4 regions of the Chitinophaga defluvii genome follow, and region 2 is predicted to be linked to each of the others. Evidence: riboswitches for the same ligand, from Rfam matches in the RefSeq annotation. Region 2 holds a riboswitch; each other region holds the start of a gene.
What was found. A riboswitch is a leader RNA that binds a small molecule or an ion and turns the genes downstream of it on or off. The one in region 2 is predicted to bind cobalamin.

Region 1: it holds a riboswitch for cobalamin, as region 2 does, so the genes downstream of both, ABR189_RS26575 (ribonucleoside-diphosphate reductase small subunit) here and ABR189_RS15205 (TonB-dependent receptor plug domain-containing protein) in region 2, are expected to answer to the same signal.
Region 3: it holds a riboswitch for cobalamin, as region 2 does, so the genes downstream of both, ABR189_RS07085 (TonB-dependent receptor) here and ABR189_RS15205 (TonB-dependent receptor plug domain-containing protein) in region 2, are expected to answer to the same signal.
Region 4: it holds a riboswitch for cobalamin, as region 2 does, so the genes downstream of both, metE (5-methyltetrahydropteroyltriglutamate--homocysteine S-methyltransferase) here and ABR189_RS15205 (TonB-dependent receptor plug domain-containing protein) in region 2, are expected to answer to the same signal.

What each region holds. Positions count from the first base shown of each region.
Region 1 is NZ_JBEXAC010000002.1:3,146,796-3,152,376, forward strand. It holds gene ABR189_RS26565 (TrmH family RNA methyltransferase) at 1-422, shown strand, start outside; gene ABR189_RS26570 (ribonucleoside-diphosphate reductase subunit alpha) at 505-2,877, opposite strand; gene ABR189_RS26575 (ribonucleoside-diphosphate reductase small subunit) at 2,970-3,947, opposite strand; cobalamin riboswitch at 4,064-4,271, opposite strand; gene ABR189_RS26580 (ABC transporter ATP-binding protein) at 4,549-5,190, shown strand; gene ABR189_RS26585 (hypothetical protein) at 5,156-5,581, shown strand, end outside.
Region 2 is NZ_JBEXAC010000002.1:345,932-351,512, forward strand. It holds gene ABR189_RS15185 (FadR/GntR family transcriptional regulator) at 1-70, shown strand, start outside; gene ABR189_RS15190 (MFS transporter) at 116-1,348, shown strand; gene ABR189_RS15195 (EamA family transporter) at 1,479-2,360, shown strand; gene ABR189_RS15200 (tetratricopeptide repeat protein) at 2,533-3,183, shown strand; cobalamin riboswitch at 3,336-3,556, shown strand; gene ABR189_RS15205 (TonB-dependent receptor plug domain-containing protein) at 3,671-5,581, shown strand, end outside.
Region 3 is NZ_JBEXAC010000001.1:1,879,625-1,885,205, reverse strand. It holds gene ABR189_RS07105 (patatin-like phospholipase family protein) at 1-318, shown strand, start outside; gene ABR189_RS07100 (hypothetical protein) at 339-1,010, shown strand; gene ABR189_RS07095 (MutS-related protein) at 973-2,325, opposite strand; gene ABR189_RS07090 (metal-dependent transcriptional regulator) at 2,369-3,028, opposite strand; cobalamin riboswitch at 3,152-3,354, shown strand; gene ABR189_RS07085 (TonB-dependent receptor) at 3,477-5,492, shown strand; gene ABR189_RS07080 (YncE family protein) at 5,518-5,581, shown strand, end outside.
Region 4 is NZ_JBEXAC010000001.1:139,282-144,862, reverse strand. It holds gene pepT (peptidase T) at 70-1,317, opposite strand; cobalamin riboswitch at 1,690-1,896, shown strand; gene metE (5-methyltetrahydropteroyltriglutamate--homocysteine S-methyltransferase) at 2,052-4,358, shown strand; gene ABR189_RS00590 (cysteine-rich CWC family protein) at 4,422-4,664, shown strand; gene ABR189_RS00585 (acyl-CoA thioesterase) at 4,675-5,070, shown strand; gene ABR189_RS00580 (FKBP-type peptidyl-prolyl cis-trans isomerase) at 5,214-5,581, opposite strand, start outside.

The DNA of each region.
Region 1 (5,581 bases), 2.8 Mb from region 2:
AACATAAACGATGGGGATTCCGAAGCTCCAGCAGTGCTTATAAGTGGCTGACAGTGCATCAGTTTACAGATGTAGCCGCCTGTATGACTGCATTGCGGGCAAAATATCAAACCATTTTAACTACTCATCTGGCAGCCGATTCGGTAGGACTTTATGAAATAGATTTTACAGGGTCCATTGCATTGGTATTTGGTAATGAACATGGAGGGGTAAGTGAGGAGGTAAGAGCTCTGGCGGATGGAAATTTTATTATTCCCCAAATGGGAATTATCCGCTCACTGAATATTTCAGTGGCCTGTGCAGTAACCATTTATGAAGCGATGCGTCAGAAAACAGTAGCCGGACATTATGCACAGCGTAGTTTGCCGGAAGCACAGTTTAACACTTTACTGGAAGCATGGGGGTTTGAAGAAGAGGAATAGGACGATAATCATCATATGTAAACATAGAGGGCTGACTTGGAAAAGTCAGCCCTCTATTTATTTAAACTATTTCAGTTTCATATTAAGCACTGCAGGTAACACAGCCTTCTTCCATGGTGCAAACTGCACCTTCCGGAATATCTTCCAGTGATACAGGTTGAGCAGCTACCACAGGTTCCATTTGCTGGCCACCTTGTTTCTCTACTGTAAACTGTACCGCTTGGGTCGCAGCTTGTGTACGCAGGTAGTACATGCCTGTTTTGAGGCCTTTTTTCCAGGCGTAAAAGTGCATGGAAGTTAGTTTCGCAGCAGTAGGGGTATCTACAAACAGGTTCAGTGATTGAGATTGACAGATATATGCACCTCTGTCCGCCGCCATGTCGATCAGATTACGCTGTTTTATTTCCCATACTGTTTTATACAGTTCTTTTATGTTGGTAGGAATTTCCTGGATATTTTGGATAGAACCATTAGCGGTAATGATTTTATTCTTCATATCATTATCCCAGAGTCCCAGTTCCACCAGATCTTTCAGGAGGTGTTTATTTACTACTACAAACTCCCCACTTAATACCCTGCGGGTATAGATATTGGAGGTATAAGGTTCGAAGCACTCGTTGTTCCCTAAGATCTGAGAAGTAGACGCTGTAGGCATTGGTGCTAACAGCAGGGAATTACGTACCCCATGTTGTTGTATTTCAGCTTTCAGTGCCTCCCAGTTCCAACGGGCAGTGGGTTCTACACCCCACATATCGAACTGGAGGATACCTTTGGATACCGGAGAGCCGGGATATGTTTGGTAAGCCCCATCTTTTGCAGCCAGGTCCTTAGAAGCGGTAAGGCCAGCAAAGTAAATAGTTTCGAAAATTTCCTTATTTAATTGTTTGGCAGCATCGCTTTCAAATGGATAACGCATCAGGATGAAGGCATCTGCCAGGCCCTGTACACCAAGTCCAATAGGACGGTGGCGTAGGTTAGAGCGTTCTGCTTCATCTACCGGATAATAGTTATTATCAATGATCTTATTCAGATTGATAGTAGCCTGGTAGGTTACATCAAATAATTTCTGATGATCAAACTGACCATCGATCACAAAGCGGGGAAGTGCAAGTGAAGCCAGGTTACAAACGGCTACTTCATTTGCATCTGTATATTCAATGATTTCTGTGCAGAGGTTGGAGCTTTTGATGGTGCCCAGGTTCTGCTGGTTAGATTTACGATTGGCCGCATCTTTATACAGCAGGTAAGGAGTACCTGTTTCAATCTGTGCATCCAGAATAGCAAACCAGAGATCCTGTGCTTTTACTTTTTTACGCGCACGGCCTTCCTGTTCGTACTGCGTATATAATGCTTCAAAGGCTTCACCCCAGCATTCATGTAATCCTGGTGCTTCGTGTGGGCAGAACAGGGACCATTCACCATTTTCTTCTACACGTTTCATAAACAGATCAGGCATCCACAATGCATAGAAGAGGTCACGTGCACGCATTTCTTCCTTACCGTGATTTTTGCGGAGATCCAGGAATTCAAATACATCTGCATGCCATGGTTCCAGGTAAATTGCAAAAGCACCTTTACGTTTACCACCACCCTGATCTACATAACGGGCGGTATCGTTAAATACGCGCAGCATGGGGATGATGCCATTTGAGGTACCATTGGTACCACTGATATAAGATCCTGTAGCGCGGATATTATGAATGCTAAGACCAATACCACCGGCGCTCTGGGAGATTTTAGCGGTTTGTTTAAGGGTATCATAAATACCTTCTATGCTATCACCTTGCATGGTGAGCAGGAAGCAGGAAGACATCTGTGGCTTAGGTGTACCTGCGTTAAAGAGGGTAGGCGTGGCATGTGTAAACCAGCGCTCACTCATCAGGTTATATGTTTTAATAGCTGCTTCAATATCATCTTTATGGATACCAACAGATACCCGCATGAACATATGCTGCGGACGTTCTGCCACTTTCCCATCCAGTTTCAGCAGGTAAGAACGTTCCAGCGTTTTGAAACCGAAGTAGTCAAAAGCAAAGTCACGGTCATAAATGATGTTGGAGTCCAGAATGTCTGCATTCTTTTTAATGATCTCCCATACATCATCCGCCAGCAAAGCAGCTGGTTTGTTGGTTTTGGGATCCACATATTCATATAGTTTCTTCATCGTTTTGGAAAACGACTTGATGGTATTTTTATGGAGATTGCTTACGGCAATGCGGGAAGCCAGCAAGGCGTAGTCAGGATGTTTTGTGGTAAGGGAAGCTGCTGTTTCTGCAGCCAGGTTATCCAGTTCTGTAGTACTTACACCGTCATACAACCCCTGGATCACTTTTTTAGCAACGTCAATGGCATCTACATATTCCGGATTAAATCCGTAGCACAGTTTTTCAATGCGTGCAGTGATTTTATCAAATTTAACGGCTTCTTTTCTGCCGTCTCTTTTTATGACAAACATGGGTATTGAATTTAATGGGTAAAAGAAATAGCGATTAGCTTTTGGCTGTTAGCTATTAGCCAAACACTGATGGCCAATAGCTAACGGCTTATTTAAAAGTCTTCTTCTAAACTAAAGGTTTGTGATTCTTTGCTGCCGCCGCCCATTACACCGGACTTCTGGTAGTCACCTACGCGTTTTTCAAAGAAATTGGTTTTACCCTGTAATGAAATCATTTCCATGAAATCAAATGGGTTGGGGGTATTAAACATTTTAGCACATCCGAGTTCGCCCAGCCATCTGTCTGCTACGAATTCAATGTATTGAGACATAAGACGGCTATTCATACCGATAAGGTCTACCGGTAGTGCGTTCACGATAAAATCCTTTTCAATTTCTACTGCATCCCTGATCAGTTCACGTACTTCATCTTCCGGCAGTTTTTGTTCCAGCATACTATAGAGCTGACATGCAAATTCGCAATGCAATCCTTCATCCCGGCTGATCAGTTCATTAGAGAAAGTAAGGCCTGGCATTAATCCTCTTTTCTTTAACCAGAAGAGGGAGCAGAAGCTGCCGCTGAAGAAAATCCCCTCTACTGCCGCAAAAGCTACCAGACGTTGTGCAAAGTTGCCGTTTTCGATCCAGCGTAATGCCCATTCTGCTTTTCTTTTAACAGCAGGTACTGTTTCAATGGCATGAAAAAGTCTGTCTTTTTCAGCAGGATCTTTCACATAAGTATCGATCAGCAGTGCGTAAGTTTCAGAGTGAATATTTTCCATCATGATCTGGAAACCATAAAAGCAGCGAGCTTCCGGTAATTGCACTTCTCTCATGAAGTTGACAGCCAGGTTTTCATTTACGATACCATCGCTGGCAGCAAAGAATGCCAGTACATGTGAAATAAAATGACGTTCACCATCATTCAGCCCGGCCCAATCCTTCAGATCTCCACTCAGGTCAATCTCTTCTGCCGTCCAGAAACTGGCTTCATGCTTTTTATACATGTCCCATATTTTGGGATAGTTAATGGGCAATATCACAAACCGATCTTTGTTCTCCCGGAGTAAAACTTCGTTTTCGTAGTTCATACGTTAAAATATTTTATGGTTAACTGCAGAGAGAAGGTGGCCCGACGGAAGATAACTATCCTACTGTGAGGTGGGGATGTCACTTTCGTCAATACCTTAACTCGCGAAGGTTTTGACAAATTTTGGCTGTTTTGGCAGGTCTCCTGGCTGTCCCTGTATCCGGATGCCTTCCCATTTACCTATTGATAAACAGTGGCTTTGTATCCGGTACCATAAACCGTTTGCGCACGGAATCGGGATCACAGTAGCGCGTCTGCTCGTGATTTCCACACGATTCCCTATTAATCCCGGTATCAACCGGGAACCAAAGCAGCAAAATGTAAGAACTATCGCAAATGTAAGCACGATTAACAGGGAGGGGAGATAAAGTTCTTAACAGGTGTGGAAAAAGAATCTCACAAAAAGGTGAACTATTTCGCAAGTATGCACAGCATTAGGTTTGCCGCGAAACACATGCCTTGTTCCGGGGGAAACGCACATTTGTGCATCCATTTTTCAATTGCCTGATTGATGAAAATATTTAATGCGAATGGGGCATATATTTTATTTATTTGACATGGGAAAAGTGGATTAATAGTCTGAAAACTGTACATTTATTTTTATGCAGGCACCAGTTATCACATTGCAAAAAGTTAGAAAGTTTTATGGCTCCTTCGAAGTGCTGGCAATTGACCAACTAGTGCTGAAAGGAGGGATTTATTGGCTGCAGGGACAAAATGGAGCTGGCAAAACTACCTGCATGAAAATGCTGGCCGGCCTGATTCCTTTTGAAGGGGAAATTATACTGCAAGGACAAGTCAGCAGTAAAAGACAACCGGTGCGTTATCGTCAGCTGGTTAACTATGCAGAGGCAGAACCAGTATATCCCGGATTTCTGACAGGAAAGGATCTTATCCGATTATATAACACGACCAAGAGAGGAGATACCACAATGACAGGGAGGATGGCCACTTTGCTGGGCATTGATGCATTTGTGGAGAACCCGGTAAGCAGCTATTCCAGCGGAATGCTTAAAAAATTATCATTATTACTGGCTTTTATTGGTACACCAGCAGTTATATTGCTGGATGAGCCACTTATTACTATTGATACTGCCACTTTACCCGTGTTATATACCCTGATACAGGAGTGTTATGATGATGGTGTTACTTTCTGTATTACCTCACACCAGCCAATACCACCAGGTGTATTGCCGGTAACCGCAACGCTTGCCGTGGAGCATAAAAACATTGTTTACAGATAAGATGGGCATAGCATTAGGCATTCTGACCAAAGTATTCACACACCGGTTCTATACCAGGAACACCGTTTTTTTTCTTTTATTATTTTATCTGCTCTTCGGTACTGTAGAAAGTAGTCAGCTTTTATCCTATCACCTTTCGCTGATGAAAGGGTTTTTGTTCAATACCAGCTTTTTATTGCTGGTATTAGGGTTATGGTTTTTATATAATGCAAAATGCGTGAATTATGTGGTGAAAACCCTCAGCACAAGAGGATATGAATTTCTATATAGTACATTGGGCGGCTGCAATACCGGCAGGAGGAGAAGCCTGTTGGTATGTATTCATATCTCCATATATTTTCCGGTATTGCTGTATTCACTGATAGCGATAATTGTTGCTCTACGTTATCAG
Region 2 (5,581 bases):
GAGCATCATTGATCAGGAGCCCGAAAAGGCGCTGCACTGGGCTACCCAGATTATTACCCACAGGGACTAACTGAAAGTATTTAAACAACCTCTGTATACCAACAAAACAACAGACATGGAAACAACGATGGAGCAAGAACAAAGTGCTATTGCGCAGCGCGTGGCCGAAAAAACGGTCTTCTCTGTGCTGATAGCGCTTAGTTTTTCTCACCTGGTCAACGACACGATCCAATCGCTCATACCAGCCATTTATCCGCTGGTCAAAGATTCTCTCCACCTTAATTTTACACAGGTGGGGCTGATTACACTCACCTACCAGATGTCGGCTTCCATACTACAGCCACTGGTGGGCCTCTACACTGATAAAAAGCCACAGGCCTATTCCCTGTCTATTGGTATGGGTTTTACCCTGCTGGGACTGATCTGCCTGGCTGTATCACACACTTTTGCCCTGGTGCTGGCATCTGTAGCATTAGTAGGCGTAGGTTCCGCTATTTTCCATCCGGAAGCTTCCCGGCTGGCTTATATGGCATCCGGCGGTAAACATGGTATGGCACAATCACTTTTCCAGGTAGGCGGTAATGCCGGTAGTTCACTTGGCCCCTTACTGGCAGCGCTGATTATAGTACCGTTGGGACAGTTTCACATTATCTGGTTTTCCCTTGCTGCATTGCTGGCTATTGCTGTAATGCTCAATATCAGTAAATGGTACAAACAGAATACGCATCGTATCAAGCCTAAGAAAAGTGTACAGCATTTGGAAAATCATCCCCAGCTAAGTACGATCAAGGTAGCGATCGCTATCAGTATATTGCTGGTACTGATTTTCTCCAAATACTTTTACATGGCCAGTCTTACCAGTTATTATACTTTTTACCTGATAGACAAGTTCCATGTATCCGTACAGAGTGCGCAGATGTATTTGTTCATTTTCCTCTTTGCAGTAGCTGCCGGCACCTTTATCGGCGGTCCGGTAGGCGACCGTATAGGACGTAAATATGTGATCTGGATTTCTATACTTGGCGTGGCTCCTTTTACACTTTTATTGCCGCACGTGAATCTTTTCTGGACGGCAGTATTAAGTGTGTTCATTGGGGTAATTCTCTCTTCCGCATTCTCTGCCATCCTGGTGTATGCCCAGGAGCTGATGCCCGGAAAGGTAGGTATGATTGCCGGCCTGTTCTTTGGTCTGGCATTTGGTATGGCTGGTATAGGCTCCGCTTTGCTGGGCAAGCTGGCTGATATGACCAGTATTAATTATGTATACCAGGTATGTGCTTATCTGCCGTTAATTGGTTTGTTTGCCTGCTTCCTACCCAATGTAGAAGGCAATAAAGCCCGCAAATAATATTCCTGTAGCAGGCTGTTGTACACGTCTTTATCAGCAACGGCCTGCTACTAATATCATTGTCCTATCTTTGCAGCTCCCCCGTTGTACCCAGCCATTTTGCTGAGGTATTATTATAAATTGACTGTTTATGTGGAAAGGCATTTTGTTGGTGTTGACCGGTGCCTGTAGTTTTGGTATTTTATCCACTATTGTTAAGCTGGGCTATCAGCAAGGATTTACACTTGGCGAACTTTGTGCCCTGCAGGCCGGTATCGGGATGGTGATATTATGGTTACTGCATTTTTTCTCCCGTGCTCCTACCCCTTCCCTGAAGCACCGCGATGTCCGTACCTTCTTTATCCTGGGGAGTTCTACCGGGATGGTCAGCATCACCTATTACCTGAGTGTACAATATATTCCTGCCAGCGTAGCTATCATCCTGCTGATGCAGTTTACCTGGATGAGTATGCTGGCCGAACTGATCATTTATAAGAAACGGCCTTCCCCCATCCAATGGGTAGCAGTAGCATTAATTCTTACCGGTACGCTGATGGCAAGTGGTATACTTAACCACAACAATGCCACGCTTCATTGGCAGGGCCTGGTTTTTGGCCTGCTCGCAGCGCTGTGTTATACGATCTTTATAGTAGCCAGCAGTAAGGCCTCCGGCACCTTATCGCCAGTAGTTAAAAGTGCCTGGATGGTAACAGGTGCTTTTGTACTGATCTGCTGTATTTTTCCGCCTGCCTTTATTTTCAATGGAAAACTCACCTCCACCCCATTATTGCTTTGGGGGCTTCCGCTGGCTATTTTCGGGACGGTATTGCCTCCCCTGTTATTTTCCAAAGGAATGCCTAAAACGGGACTGGCCCTGGGGGCTATACTCAGCGCGGTAGAATTGCCGGTAGCTGTATTATCAGCCACCATTATGCTGAAAGAAGCAGTTTCCCTGATACAGGTAGCAGGCATTTTTATTATACTGCTGGCCATTGCGGCAGCTAATTTGCGTAAGCGCGTACCTGCTTTATAGCGCAGCCTACCGGGAAGCCATCATTAAATGGTAGTTTTTATTTATCTTTGCTCCCCGCCAGCATGGTATTCATTATACCTCCGGGTTATTGTAAGGCGTGACAACCTGCAATAAACCCATCACATGCGGCAGTGGCGCAAGATAACGACAACTCAGATTAATATTTTTTTGGATGAAAGCATTTAACATTTTTATTCTATACCGTTTTCCAATTGGTATCCTATTATTGCTGGTGGGTATTACCCTGGGTATTACTATTGGTTGGTGGGAAGCTACCATTTTGCTTGTATTGGGCGTGATCTGCCTGGTTACACACCTGATGTTCGGACCTATGCGCCTGGTACAGGAAGCAGTAGAAGCCGGAGATATCGAAAAGGCTACCGCGCTGATGAACCAGGTAAAATTTCCTAAATTATTATACAAGCCTATCCGTTCTGTTTATTTTTTCATGCAGAGCAATATGGCGATGTACAACAAAGATCTGGACAAGGCTGAGGCCACTATCCGGCAGAGTATCAAATCCGGCAGCCCTATGAAAGAGTATGAAGGGATGCAATACTTTCAGCTGGGTACTATTGCTTACCAGAAGAACGACCTGAAAACGGCAGATCAGAACCTGAAAAAGGCAATCCGCATGGGATTACCTGATAAGGAAAATACTGCCGCCGCATTGCTTACCGTAGCGTCTATTGCGATGAGCCGCCGGGACTTTAAATCTGCCAAAGATTATTTTCGCAGGGCTAAGGCACAAAAGCCTACCACTGATCAAATCGTTAGCCAGATCAAAGAAATGGATAAATACATTTCCCGTATGCCGGGTTGATTCTTTCCCGGTTACAGGATCATCATATTAATACAACAGGAAGGTGTCTCTACTTTTGAGGCACCTTTTTTATTTGGGGTACCTGATGTGGCAGAGAGTGGTTTTAAGTGCCCCTCCCCCATAGTCCCTTTGTGCATTACACAAAATTGCCGTAGGTTTGCTGCGCATTTGGTTGCTACCGGGTAAAACCGGGCGCATTAAAAAGGGAATCCGGTGTAATTCCGGAACTATCCCCGTAGCTGTAATCCCGCGCTGTTTTTACCGAACAGCTGGTTTTCCGGACCAATTATGTCACTTCACAGCTGATGCTGTGTGGGAAGGCGGTCCAGGAAAGCGGGTAAGTCAGAAGACCTGCCACCTGCCATTTTATTCAGTGCTTTCGGGTGAAAAGCCAGGAATTTAACGCTGTTGCAGGCATTATTTTCTTTCCTTTATTTATTTCTCCCAGGAGCGCGCATTTACTCATCAAAAAACGCTTATCCGTATTATGCGCCGGAATCTTTACACTTACGCTGCTATTATTACAGCCTTATTTACCATCAACACTGTCACTAACGCACAAGACACTGCTCAAACAAATCATTTAAACGAAGTGATCGTCACGGCATCCAAATTTGCCCAGAAACAGGGAGAAACGGGGAAAGTGATCACTGTCCTTACCCGTGATTACCTGGAAAAAAACAGTGGCAAATCATTAACTGCTATTCTGAACAACCAGGCAGGATTAATGATCAATGGTGCAGAAAGCCCATTAGGTAACAACCAGGAAGTATATCTCCGTGGTGGGGTTACTGGTAATACCCTCATATTGATAGATGGTATCCCCGTAAATGACGCCTCCCAGATAGCCAACTCCTTTGATCTTAATTTCATCAATCCGGAACTGATCGATAGAATAGAAATACTCAGAGGCAGCCAGTCCACTTTGTATGGCTCCGATGCAGTAGCCGGTGTGATTAATATCATTACAAGAAAACCAGGTGAAAAGAAAGCAGGCATCTATGCCAATGGTTCATATGGCACATTCAACACCTACCAGGGTAGCGCTGCACTGAACGGCACCATCAATAAGTTCTCTTATATATTGGGATACAAGTACCAAAAATCTGACGGGTTTTCTACTGCAAACGATTCTTTAGGCAAAAATGATTTTGATAAAGACGGGTTTAAGCAAAATAATGTGTTCGCCAAGCTGGCTTTCCAGGCTACCGACCGGTGGAAGGTGCAGTACATGCTCAATTTGAGTGATTACAAAACAGACCTGGACGCAGGAGCTTTTACTGATGACAAGGCTTACAACGCACATAACAAGTACATACAAAATGCCATCAGCAGCAAGCTGGATTTTGGAAAAGGATCCTGGAATATTGTATACAGCTATCAGCGTAATCAACGTAACCTCTCCAAAGATTCCAGTTATATTCCTGTAGGTCCGTTTCCTACCAAATATGTGGATGGAGAATACGTATCAAATACCCACCAGATCGAAACTTTTGTGAACTGGGATGTTACGCGTGAAATACAATTGCTGGCAGGTGCAGATTACAGAACTTCCAGCACGGATCAGCACTACAGTTACATAGGCACCTATCCCGGAGCTGCGATGGAAACCACCCGCTTAGGTAAAGACAGTGCACACAGCAACCAGTTCAGTCATTACGCCTCCCTCCTCTTACACAACCTGGGAGGATTTAATCTTGAGCTGGGTGGCCGGTTTAACTACCATAACATTTATGGTAACAATCAAACCATCTCCTTTAATCCTTCTTACCTGATCAATGATCAGCATAAATTCTTTATCAATCTGTCTTCTGCCTATAAGGTACCTTCCCTGTATCAGTTATATTCCGAGTTTGGTAACAGATTATTGAAACCGGAATCTTCTGTTAACTATGAAGGAGGATACCAGGCTTCGGTATTAAAAGACAGACTGAACTTCCGAGTAGTAGGCTTTAAGCGCGATACCCGTGATCTGATTGTTTTCTTCACAGAGCCGGTAACTTACAAAAGCTATTATATCAACAATGATAAGCAAACAGCTTATGGTGCAGAACTGGAAGCCACCTGGAATATTACAGATCAGGTAAAGTTACAAGCTAATTATACTTATACCGATGGTAAAATATCCTTGCAGGATACCAGTTACTACAACCTGTACCGTATGCCCAAACATGCGGTAAACGCAGCACTTGGTTACCAGGCAACGCCAGCATTATACCTGAGTACACAATTCAAATACCTGACCAAAAGATGGGAACCAGGCAATACCCGCTCGCTGGATCCGTATTATACCATTGATATTTATGGAGAATACAAAGTGTGTAAAGGCGTAAAGGTCTTCGCTGATTTCAGAAATATTACCGATCAGGAATACTTTACTATCAGGGGGTATAATAAT
Region 3 (5,581 bases), on a different contig from region 2:
GCATATGGCTGGTCGCTGCAGGGATATTTTGGCCGCATGTTTAATACTATCCGTAATTACTATGACAAAGACTTTTTGCTGAAAAACAAAGGCTATCAGCGGGGAATTGGCACAGTAGATCTTTCTTCCGACAAATTTAACTGGCTCAACTTCTTCCTCTCCAAAGAAGACAAAATCGAATTGTTTGCATTGGGAGCTATTGCAGCTAAAAACTTTCTGGAAACCTTTGATTGGGAAGCCTATAAGCGCGACCGGGAAAAGATGCAGAAAGATCTCAACACAGAAGCCGCGCCGGCAACACCTGTCAGCAATATTTAATCACCTTATTCCGTATATACATGCAAGTAGAAATAATCAATCCCTGGAGCTGGCTCTGCATTACAATGGCCGTAACACTGTTTACCGCTTTTATCATGCACCTGCAAAGCGAACATTTTTACACCCATGATGTGGTACTGCGTAAATTCAGTATCCTTGATCTTGAATTTCCAGCCACTGCCAGGGAACTGCCCAACCTGATCAATGGTATCTACCTGCTGCCACAACCACAGCAACAAAAAACACTAAGTGCATTACGCGGACAGCTCTGGGTAGACTTTATCTTCATGCCTGCTGCTTATGGGAGTATCTTTCTCCTGTGTATGCAGGTAGCCGGCAAAATGGAAGCCTCAGGAAGGATCTTCTTTTCCGTGCTGGCCTGGATACAAATTATTCCCTGGATCTGCGATATCATTGAAGGATGTTATCTGCTGGGAAAAATCAGGCGGGATGTACGCCCCTCCACACCGGGCATACACCGGGCTTATCAACTGCTGGAAGTTGGAAAATGGGGTCTTTCGCTTACTGCCACTGTATGTGCCTTATCTGCATTATTATTCTTCTGGCTAACCGGGAAGTATGAAACAGCCTCCCTGCATTATCTGCTGATATTGGTAGGTGAAATCGTGTTGTTTGGGGTGATGATCTACCTGGCTAACCTGCGGACGGCTTCGCCTGCTGTTCCTGAATAACTGCCTGCAGAATATCCAGTATGTTTTCCTGCTGCACGATCAGCATACCCAACTTTTCTGCTGATACACCTTCTTTTATTTTGTAACTGTAGGTAAGGCTATTCAACTGCCGGTCCGATTCAAAATAGCGGAACAGGATATTGGGATGCTTTTTCAACTGGTCCGCAATCTCTATGATATGCGTAGAGATGAAAAACATGGCACTTTTAATTTGCGTCAGTAAAGAAATAATTTGCAGGGAAGCATCATAAGCATCTTTTACATTGGTGCCACGAAACAACTCATCAAAGATGACAAAAACATGCTTCCGTTGCTGGATTTTAAGGGCCGTATCCTTTACCCTTTTTACTTCACTATAATAGTGGCTGTATCCTTTCGAAATATTATCTGCTAAATTAATGGTAGTGATGATTCCACTGAAAACGGTGGTTTCCATATACCGGGCAGGCACCGGAAAACCAGTATGCGCCAGATATACCGACAACCCTACCGATTTTAAAAAAGTAGATTTCCCTGCCATATTGGGGCCTGTCAGAAAACATAGATTATCATGATCCGCCAGCGTAATATCATTAGGCACAGCCTGATTCACCAGCGGATGAAACACACCGTGCAACACTACCATAGGCGTGGCAGCAGTAGTGTATACCGGAAATGTTAGTTGGTATTTACAGGCGGTAAGTGCAATTGCTGCTCCGGCATCCAGTGTATACACTAACTGTAACATACCTGTCAGTTCATTTCTGTGCAGCTCCCGGAATAGATGGTCATACGTGGCAATACTATAAAAATTAAACGGGCCATTTCTATTGACAGCTGCTTGTATCTTCTTTTGCTGCAGCAACGCTTGTACTGGTGCTATTAATTGCCTCAGCTGTTCTGGCAGGGAATATGCCCCCCAACCTTTGATCAAACCTGATAAATAATGGAGGAGAAAAGTAATTTGTTCTATACCCGTTTTTATTAGATAATATTCGTTGGTAGGCTTCCATTTGTATTTCAGTCCCTGGTAGGTAGCATCAATAATATTGTCCCGCAACGGGTCGGCAGTTAGCCGCATATAATGTTCTGCCAGTTCCACCCGGTAAGGATCTACTTCCTGGGGCACCGGATGTTCTATAAAGAATTTAAGCAGCTCGCTGCGTTGGTACAGGAACGTAATATCTGCCGAAGGGGAGGCCAGCATTTCATTCAGCTTATCTTTTCCACCTGGAGTACTGGTTTTATTAAACAGGGAGAAAATGGAGCGCATCCCCTTATCTTCTCTGAACAGTTCCAGGTCCTGTAATGTTTGCTGATCTATTTCAAATGCCATGTTTCTGCTTATTATTTGCCGGCCAGGTATAATTGGATTGTATTTAAATTACCAGCACACTTTCTGCAAACTTCTGGGATACCGTAGTAGCAGTCCCCTTTCCAATTTTTATGATCACAGAATTATCAAATGCGATCTTCTCCATCAATGTGATGTTGGTGCCAATGGCTACTTTTAACTGTTGCAGGTATTGCAAAAATGCGGTGGAAGTATCTCTTACCCCTACTACCTGGCAGGTTTTACCAGCTTCTATTTCTATCAGGGTTGTTTTGGAAGCAGCAGGTATTTGTCCGTCTGATTTGGGAATAGGGTCGCCATGCGGATCGTATTTAGGATAGTCCAGGAATTTATCCAGGCGATCGGCCAGGTCTTCATGATGAATATGTTCCAGTTGCTCTGCAATGTCATGCACTTCGTCCCAGGTATAGCCTAATTTTTCCTGCAGGAATACTTCCCATAAGCGGTGCTTACGGATCACCAGCAAGGCGGCTTTTTGTCCTTTTTCGGAAAGGCGGGCGCCTTTTTTCTTATCGTACTGAATAAGCTTTTTTTCTGTGAGCTTTTTAAGCATATCAATCACAGATGCAGGGTTATTCCCCAGCACTTCTGCAATGCCAGTAGCACTGGCTTTCCCTTCTTCTTTGCCACACAGATGATAAATGGCTTTCAAATAGTTCTCTTCCGAAAAAGTTTGTGTACCCATCGGGCAAAGATAATAAATTAACCATCAGGGATAACCGGACTTACCATAGCGGTTAGGCCGGGCTGCTCCCTCCTTAAATTATCAAGCCATTATGATCAACTTGTCTAATTAAGTTAAATAATCCTACCTTTGCCCCGCATTGGTTCATTGCTGTCCGCTCCGGACTTCAATGATTAAAAGGGAACTCGGGTGCAAATCCCGGACAGTCCCGCTGCTGTAAGTCTCGCTAATGTTATGGCAATACCAGATGACCACTGTTGATTTCAATGGGAAGGTCGCCAGAAACAGAGATAAGTCAGAAGACCTGCCGTGCAATATCGTTTTTAAGCTTTCGTGGAATGAAGCTTGGAAATTAAATGATCTGCCGGCTAAGGCTGCCTGAGCATTTTTTCCGATTATTTTCCCGAATTACGAAAGCCATTTTGATGTAACATCAAACAGGTTTTATATGTGTACCAATGAATGCATGCGTTCAAGGGTAGCAAAGCTATATGGCTTTGCTTGCTTACTTGTATGTTTTGTGCTGCCTGTTTGCGCGCAGGAAAAGGATAGCCTCACCATTAAACAGCTGAAAGAAATTGCCGTAAAGGGGCTGCGTCCAGCTCAGGAAATAATACCGGCACAAACACTCGAAGGGAAAGAGCTGGAAAGGCTGAACAGCCATTCCGTAGCAGATGCTGTGCGGTTTTTCTCAGGCGTTCAGATAAAGGACTATGGCGGTATAGGTGGCTTAAAAACAGTAGATGTGCGCAGTATGGGCACCAACCATCTGGGTGTTTTTTATGACGGCATACAATTGGGCAATGCGCAAAACGGACAGATTGACCTGGGGAAATTTTCCCTGGATAATATGGAACAGATAGCCCTGTATAACGGCCAGAAAAGCACCATCTTCCAGCCTGCCAAAGACTATGGCTCTGCAGGATCCATCTATTTAACTTCTCTTAAACCCCGGTTTACCGAAGGGGAACATACGCACCTGCGGGCCACCTTTAAAACAGGCTCCTTTGGGTTGATCAACCCCTCTCTGTTATGGCAGCAAAAAGTAAACAGGCGTATTAACAGCACCATTAGTGCGGAATGGACGCAGGCACATGGCCGGTATAAGTTCAGGTACAAAAAGAAAAATGGATACGATACCACCGCTATCAGAAAAAACGGAGATGTAAATGCCTTCAGACTGGAAGGAGGACTAAACGGAATAATAGACAAGGGCGAATGGAGTACTAAGGTTTACTACTATAATGCAGAACGTGGCCTACCCGGGTTTGTGGTTAAAGGTGTTTTTGGCCATATAGACAGACAATGGGATGAAAACCTCTTTATACAATCCTCTTTCCGTAAGGATGTCAGTAAAAAATACAGCTTGTTGTTAAATGCCAAGTATGCAGACGACTATACCCGCTATGTAGCTCCCGATACCGCAGCATTACAGGTCGACAATCATTACCGTCAAAAAGAATTTTACTTCTCCGCAGCTAATCAATATGCACTCACCTCATTCTGGGATATCAGCCTTTCCGGCGACTTCCAATGGAATAAACTGGATGCCGACCTTCCTGAATTTCAATATCCGGTACGGTATACCACTTTAGTTGCTGCGGCCTCTGCCATACATTTTTCCCGCTTCAAAGCCCAGGCCAGTGTTCTGGCTACTATTGTGAATGAAACCGTGAAGGTGAAATATGTAGCCCCTCCCCGGCAGGAATTTACCCCTGCGGTATTTATTTCCTGGCAGCCATTCCTGTCGCCTGCCTTTAATATAAGGGCATTCTATAAGCGGATCTTCCGGATGCCCACTTTTAACGATCTCTATTACACAGACCTCGGCAACTCTAATCTCCAGCCGGAATTTGCTACACAATATAACTTAGGCGCTACCTATACCAGGGTATTTGAGCATAAAGCCCTGCAGCACATCAATCTGGAAACAGATGTTTATTATAATGAAATAACGGAAAAGATTGTAGCCATGCCGGCAGCCAGCCAATTCCGGTGGACTATGATGAATCTGGGATTTGTGCAGATCAGGGGAATAGATGTAAAGGCCCAGGCAGCCTGGCAATGGCAAAATAAGGTACGGCTCAATACCCGGCTCTCCTATACCTATCAGAAAGCCCAGGACTTTACAGATCCGGAAGATTTCTACTATCGTCATCAGATCGTATACATTCCCTGGCATAGTGGATCCCTGGCAGCGAATACCAGCTATAAAAACTGGGATCTCAACTACAGCCTGTTGTACAATGGAGAACGCTACAACGGCAAAGCCAATATACCCGAGAACCACCTGCAACCTTGGTATACCAGTGATATCTCTGTGGCCAGATCACTACAGTTTAAGCAGGTGGGATGTAAGATTACTGCACAGGTCAATAATGTGTTCAACCAATATTATGACGTGGTTTTAAGCTATCCAATGCCAGGCAGGAATTACAAGTTTACCCTGGCAGTTAATATTTAAACATAAATACTGAAATACCTAAAATATGATGACAAGAACAACATCCATTAAGTACCTCCTCCTTATCTGTTTATCAGGTAATATGCTGC
Region 4 (5,581 bases), on a different contig from region 2:
AAAAGTATTAATCTAAAACCAATAAACGGTTAAAGTAATAATAAAATTGCTAATTTCAATATTCTTTACTTAGCTGCGTTGCTCCCACACCTGTGCCAGATACACAATAGTTTGCACCGCTTTTTGCATATCCTGGATACTTACATATTCATGTTTGCCATGGAGGGCCATTTCGCCTGTAAAAATATTGGGGCAGGGTAATCCCATAAAAGACAGGCGGGAACCGTCTGTACCTCCCCGGATACTCATTTTAACAGGGGATACACCTACCTTGCGGATAGCCTCCTCTGCATATGCCATCACCTGCGGGTACTGATCAAGCACCTCTTTCATATTGCGGTACTGCTCAGCTACTTTTAAGGTAGCCCTTGCTCCCGGATAGGTAGCTACTACTTTCTCCATAATACGGCGCAGGTATCCTTCATGTCCTTCCAATGCTGCCGTAGTAAAATCACGTATGATAAAGTCGATTTCCGCTTTTTCTACCGTGCCCTGCATACGTACCGGATGGATAAATCCTTCCCGGTCTTCCGTAGTTTCGGGCGACAACATATCTTTTGGTAATGCTGCCAGCAGATCACCGGCTACTTTCATGGCACTTACCAGCTTATTCTTGGCAGATCCGGGATGAATACTGATACCATAGATCGTAATCTTTACGGCATCTGCAGAAAACGTTTCATCTTCTACGGCGCCCAGTTCTCCGCCATCCATTGTATAGGCAAACTGCGCACCCAACTTATCCAGATTTACCTTTTCTACGCCCTTGCCTATTTCTTCATCGGGTGTAAACAGGATACGGATATCACCATGCTTTACTTCGGGATGCTGCAACAGAAAATCCGCTGCTTCCACGATCTCTGCAATACCTGCTTTATCATCTGCTCCCAGCAAAGTAGTGCCGCTGGCAGTAATAATATCGTCTCCTTTCTTTTCTTTGAGATAAGGATGCTCCGCTACACGGATCACAATAGCCGGATCATCGGGCAACTGAATATCACCGCCATCATAATTTTTATGCACAATAGGTTTCACATTCGCACCGCTGCAATCGCTGGACGTATCCATATGTGAACAGAAGCAGATTACCGGAACTTTTTTATCTGTATTGGATGGAATCGTGGCATATACATATCCATGTTCGTCCAGCTCCGCATCCTTAATGCCTATTTCCTGCAATTCCTTTACGAGCAAACGACCCAGGTCTTTTTGCTTTGCAGTGGAAGGAAATGTTTCACTCATCGGATCAGACTCCGTATCTATTTGCGCATAACGTATAAAGCGCTCCGCTACCTTGAATTGATATTGCTTAAACATATTGCAAACGTAAGGAATTTTTAAAAGCGCCCGTTTCCCTACCTCTTACCTCTTAAAACGCTCCATACTACAAAGAGCTGCCGTAATATTTTCTGTTTATCTGCTTCACAAGGCATGCAAACAGCAAAATATGCCAAACAGCTATGCTGCTGTAGGATAATATACCAAACTTTCCATTCCACAGACAATATCTGTTCCACTTATCTACTTTTACACAGCACAAAAGCAATAAAACAAGCATATAAAATAGTATTTTATGCTGGAAACAGGCAAAAAAACAGGTTTATCCGCCTGATAATGGTTTCCATACAACTTACAGCTGTTACGGCAATGTTGAGGAGAAACTTACTTATATTTGCTCCGGTTCTTTATAACACAATTGCTGTTTGCGGTGTCCGGCTGTTATGCCGGAATTAAAAAGGAACCGTGTGTAAATCACGGGCTGACGCGCAACTGTAAGTAACCTTTGAAAAGGTTATGGTCAATGAACAATGTCCATTGTCGGGATACATTATCCGGATGAGAAGGACGACCATAACTGTTACAAGCCAGGAAACTTGCCACAAACAAATTGCTGTATGCTTTCGCGAAACAAAGCGCTTACAGGGCATTGAATACACTGCTGCTTCCCTCCGGGTGAAGTATGCCCCTTCATATCTCTGCATCTTTCTTCGCGAAAACATACCCGCTGTAAAGCACTTTACATTTTTAGTATCCTTTAAAAACATGCAAGTATGTTTACGAACATTCCAGGCTACCCGCGTATTGGTAGCAACAGAGAATTGAAGAAAGCCTGCGAAAGCTATTGGACAGGCAAGATCTCTTTAGAAAAGCTGGAGCTTACCGCCCGGCTGCTGCGTCAGCAAAACTGGGAACACCTCCAACAGGCAGGTATTGACCTGATCCCCTCCAACGATTTTTCTTTTTATGATCAGATGCTGGATATGTGCCTGGCCATGGGTGTGATCCCCGCACGTTTCAGACCACTGCAACAAAAGCTGGCCGACCCAGCCTGCCTGGAACTGTATTTTGCCATGGGCAGAGGCTATCAGAAAAATGGACTGGATATCACCGCGATGGAAATGACCAAATGGTTTGATACCAACTATCATTACCTGGTACCCGAATTTGATACACAGCAGCAATTTACCTTACTCTCTAAAAAATGTGTGCTTGAATTTGAAGAAGCTAAAAGACTGGGTATCCACACCAAACCGGTATTAATAGGGCCACTGAGCTTTTTGATACTGGGTAAAATAAAAGACCCTGCACTGAACAACGGTATCCTGCTGCAACAACTCCTGCCGGTTTATATCCAATTGCTCGCTGAACTGCAAAGAGCCGGTGCTACCTGGGTACAAATAGATGAGCCCTGCCTGGTAACAGATCTGGTAGCCGCGGATAAAGAACTATATGCAGATGCCTACACGAAAATAAATGCGGCAGTTCCTGATTTAAAGATATTGCTGACCACCTATTTCGGCGGGCTACAGGACAATACAGGATTGGCGCTGCAATTGCCTGTGCAGGCCCTGCACATTGATCTGGTACGGGCACCGGAACAACTGGACAGTATCCTCCCACAGCTTCCTTCACACATGCAATTATCGCTAGGTGTGGTAGACGGACGGAATATCTGGAAAAACAATTATGACGATAGTTTATCACTGATACAAAAAGCTGTGCAGGCATTAGGCGCCGCACGAATCATGCTCAGCACTTCCTGTTCTCTGCTCCACACGCCATACGACCTGGATCTGGAAACAGACGAGCAGGTGCTTTCCCCGGCAATCAAACAATGGATGGCATTTGCCAAACAGAAAGTAGCAGAGGTAATCGCACTAAAAAATATACTGGCAGGAGACAACAGTTTACTGGATGCCAACAGGCAGGCCATGCAAAACCGGAAAACTTCTCCCCTGATTCATAAACAGGCAATAAAAGAGCGGGTAAAAAATATTACAGCAGCAGATGCACAACGACTCCATCCTTTTCCTATAAGGCAGCAGATCCAGGAAGCCGTACTGCAGCTCCCGCTGTTTCCTACTACTACAATAGGCTCTTTTCCACAAACGGCGGAGATCCGCAAGTTAAGAGCCGATCTGAAAAAAGGTAGTATCACACCTGCGGACTATGATGCACAGATAAAAGCAGCGATCCGGGAAGCCGTGCAGTGGCAGGAAGATATAAGGCTGGATGTATTGGTACATGGTGAATTTGAGCGGAATGACATGGTAGAATATTTTGGGGAACAGCTGGATGGTTTTGTATTCACCCAAAATGGCTGGGTACAGAGCTATGGATCCCGATGTGTGAAACCACCCATCATTTTTGGCGATATACAACGCCCTGCTCCTATGACGGTACAATGGAGCAGCTATGCACAGTCGCTTACCAACAAACCCATGAAAGGTATGCTTACCGGACCGGTCACCATTCTCCAATGGTCCTTTGTACGTAATGATCAGCCCCGTGCTACTACCACTTTGCAAATTGCATTAGCCATCCGGGATGAAGTCGTTGATCTGGAAAAAGCAGGGATACAGATAATACAGGTAGATGAGCCTGCTATCCGGGAAGGGCTTCCCTTGCGCAAGGCTGATTGGGAGCAGTATCTGCAATGGGCAGTGCAGGCGTTCAAAGTAGCGGTAGCAGGGGTACAGGATGCCACCCAGATACACACGCACATGTGCTATGCAGAATTTAATGATATTATTACCAGCATTGCAGCCATGGATGCCGATGTGATCACCATTGAAACATCCCGTTCCCAAATGGAGCTGCTGGAAGCATTCGCGAAATTCAGTTACCCGAATGAAATAGGACCAGGTGTGTATGATATCCATTCTCCTCGCGTGCCCACCGCCGCAGAAATGGAGGCACTGCTGGAGAAAGCAGTACAGCTACTCCCTGCAAGAAACATCTGGGTAAACCCGGACTGCGGCCTGAAAACCAGGAAGTGGGAAGAAACTGCACTGGCATTGCGCAATATGGTAACTGCTGCCAGGAACAGCAGAGAGATATTAACAGCTGCACAATAAAATTGTGCATAACAGATAGTATTTGTGCAACGGAGGATAGGTGATAATTCGTACATTGCAAGTATGGCTTGTCACGAAACCGTATCCTGTCCCCGTTGCAATAAATGCTTCGAATGCCGCGTAGGCAGCATCCTGCGCTGCCAATGCCAGGCCGTAACGCTTACTGAAGAAGAACGGCAACATATAAACGAAAACTACAGCAGCTGCCTTTGTGCAAATTGCCTGAGGGCAATGAAAGCGGACTATAAACAACACCGGTTCCGCCAGCGGATCAACCGCTTATTTTCTTTATTCGGTAAACGATAACCAGCTTGTTATGACATTAGAAGAACAGAAAGCATTTGCGGTAACCCGCATTTTCAAAGCCGTATTTCCCAATACAGTAAATCATTATGATACCTTGTTTGGCGGTACTGCCATGCATGCCATGGATGAAGTAGCATTTATTACTGCTACCCGCTTCAGCCGGATGCGGATGGTAACCGTATCATCCGACCGGATCGATTTCAAGAAACCTATTCCGCATGGTACTATTATCGAACTGGTAGGTGAAATCGTACATGTGGGAAAAACCAGCCTGAAAGTACAAGTCACTGTTTTTGTAGAACAGATGTACGCCAATCATCGCGAAAAAGCAATAGAAGGCACTTTCACCTTTGTGGCTATTGATGACCAGAAAAGGCCTACCAGCATCGTATTACCAGGTAATTAAGAAAGATAGCTGCAGTGCGGGTATACAGCACCTGCATCAGGATGGGGAAAGAGTCACTTTTAGAAAGTCCATAGTCCATAGAAGTACCGTCATCGGCATTCTTCTATGGACTATTTAAATGGTGGACAATCTTATGTTATAGACTAAGCTATTTCTACCAGTTCGATATCAAAAACCAGCGCTTCGCCAGCCAAAGGATGGTTAGCATCCAGGGTAATAAATTCACTACCAATAGCAGCAACTTTCACCGGGAATACCTGTCCTTCAGGATTGCTCATCTGCAATTCCATACCCACTTCAGGGTTCAGGTCAGCAGGAATGTTTCCTTTAGGGAAATCCATGATCAATTCCTCATTTTTGGGACCATATGCCTGATCAACAGGAATATTCAAAGTTTTCTTCTCACCAACTTTCATATCTACCACACCATTATCAAAACCTTTGATAACCATACCAGCACCTACCTGAAACTCCAGTGGAGGTCTGCCCTCAGAAGAATCAAAAGTAGTAC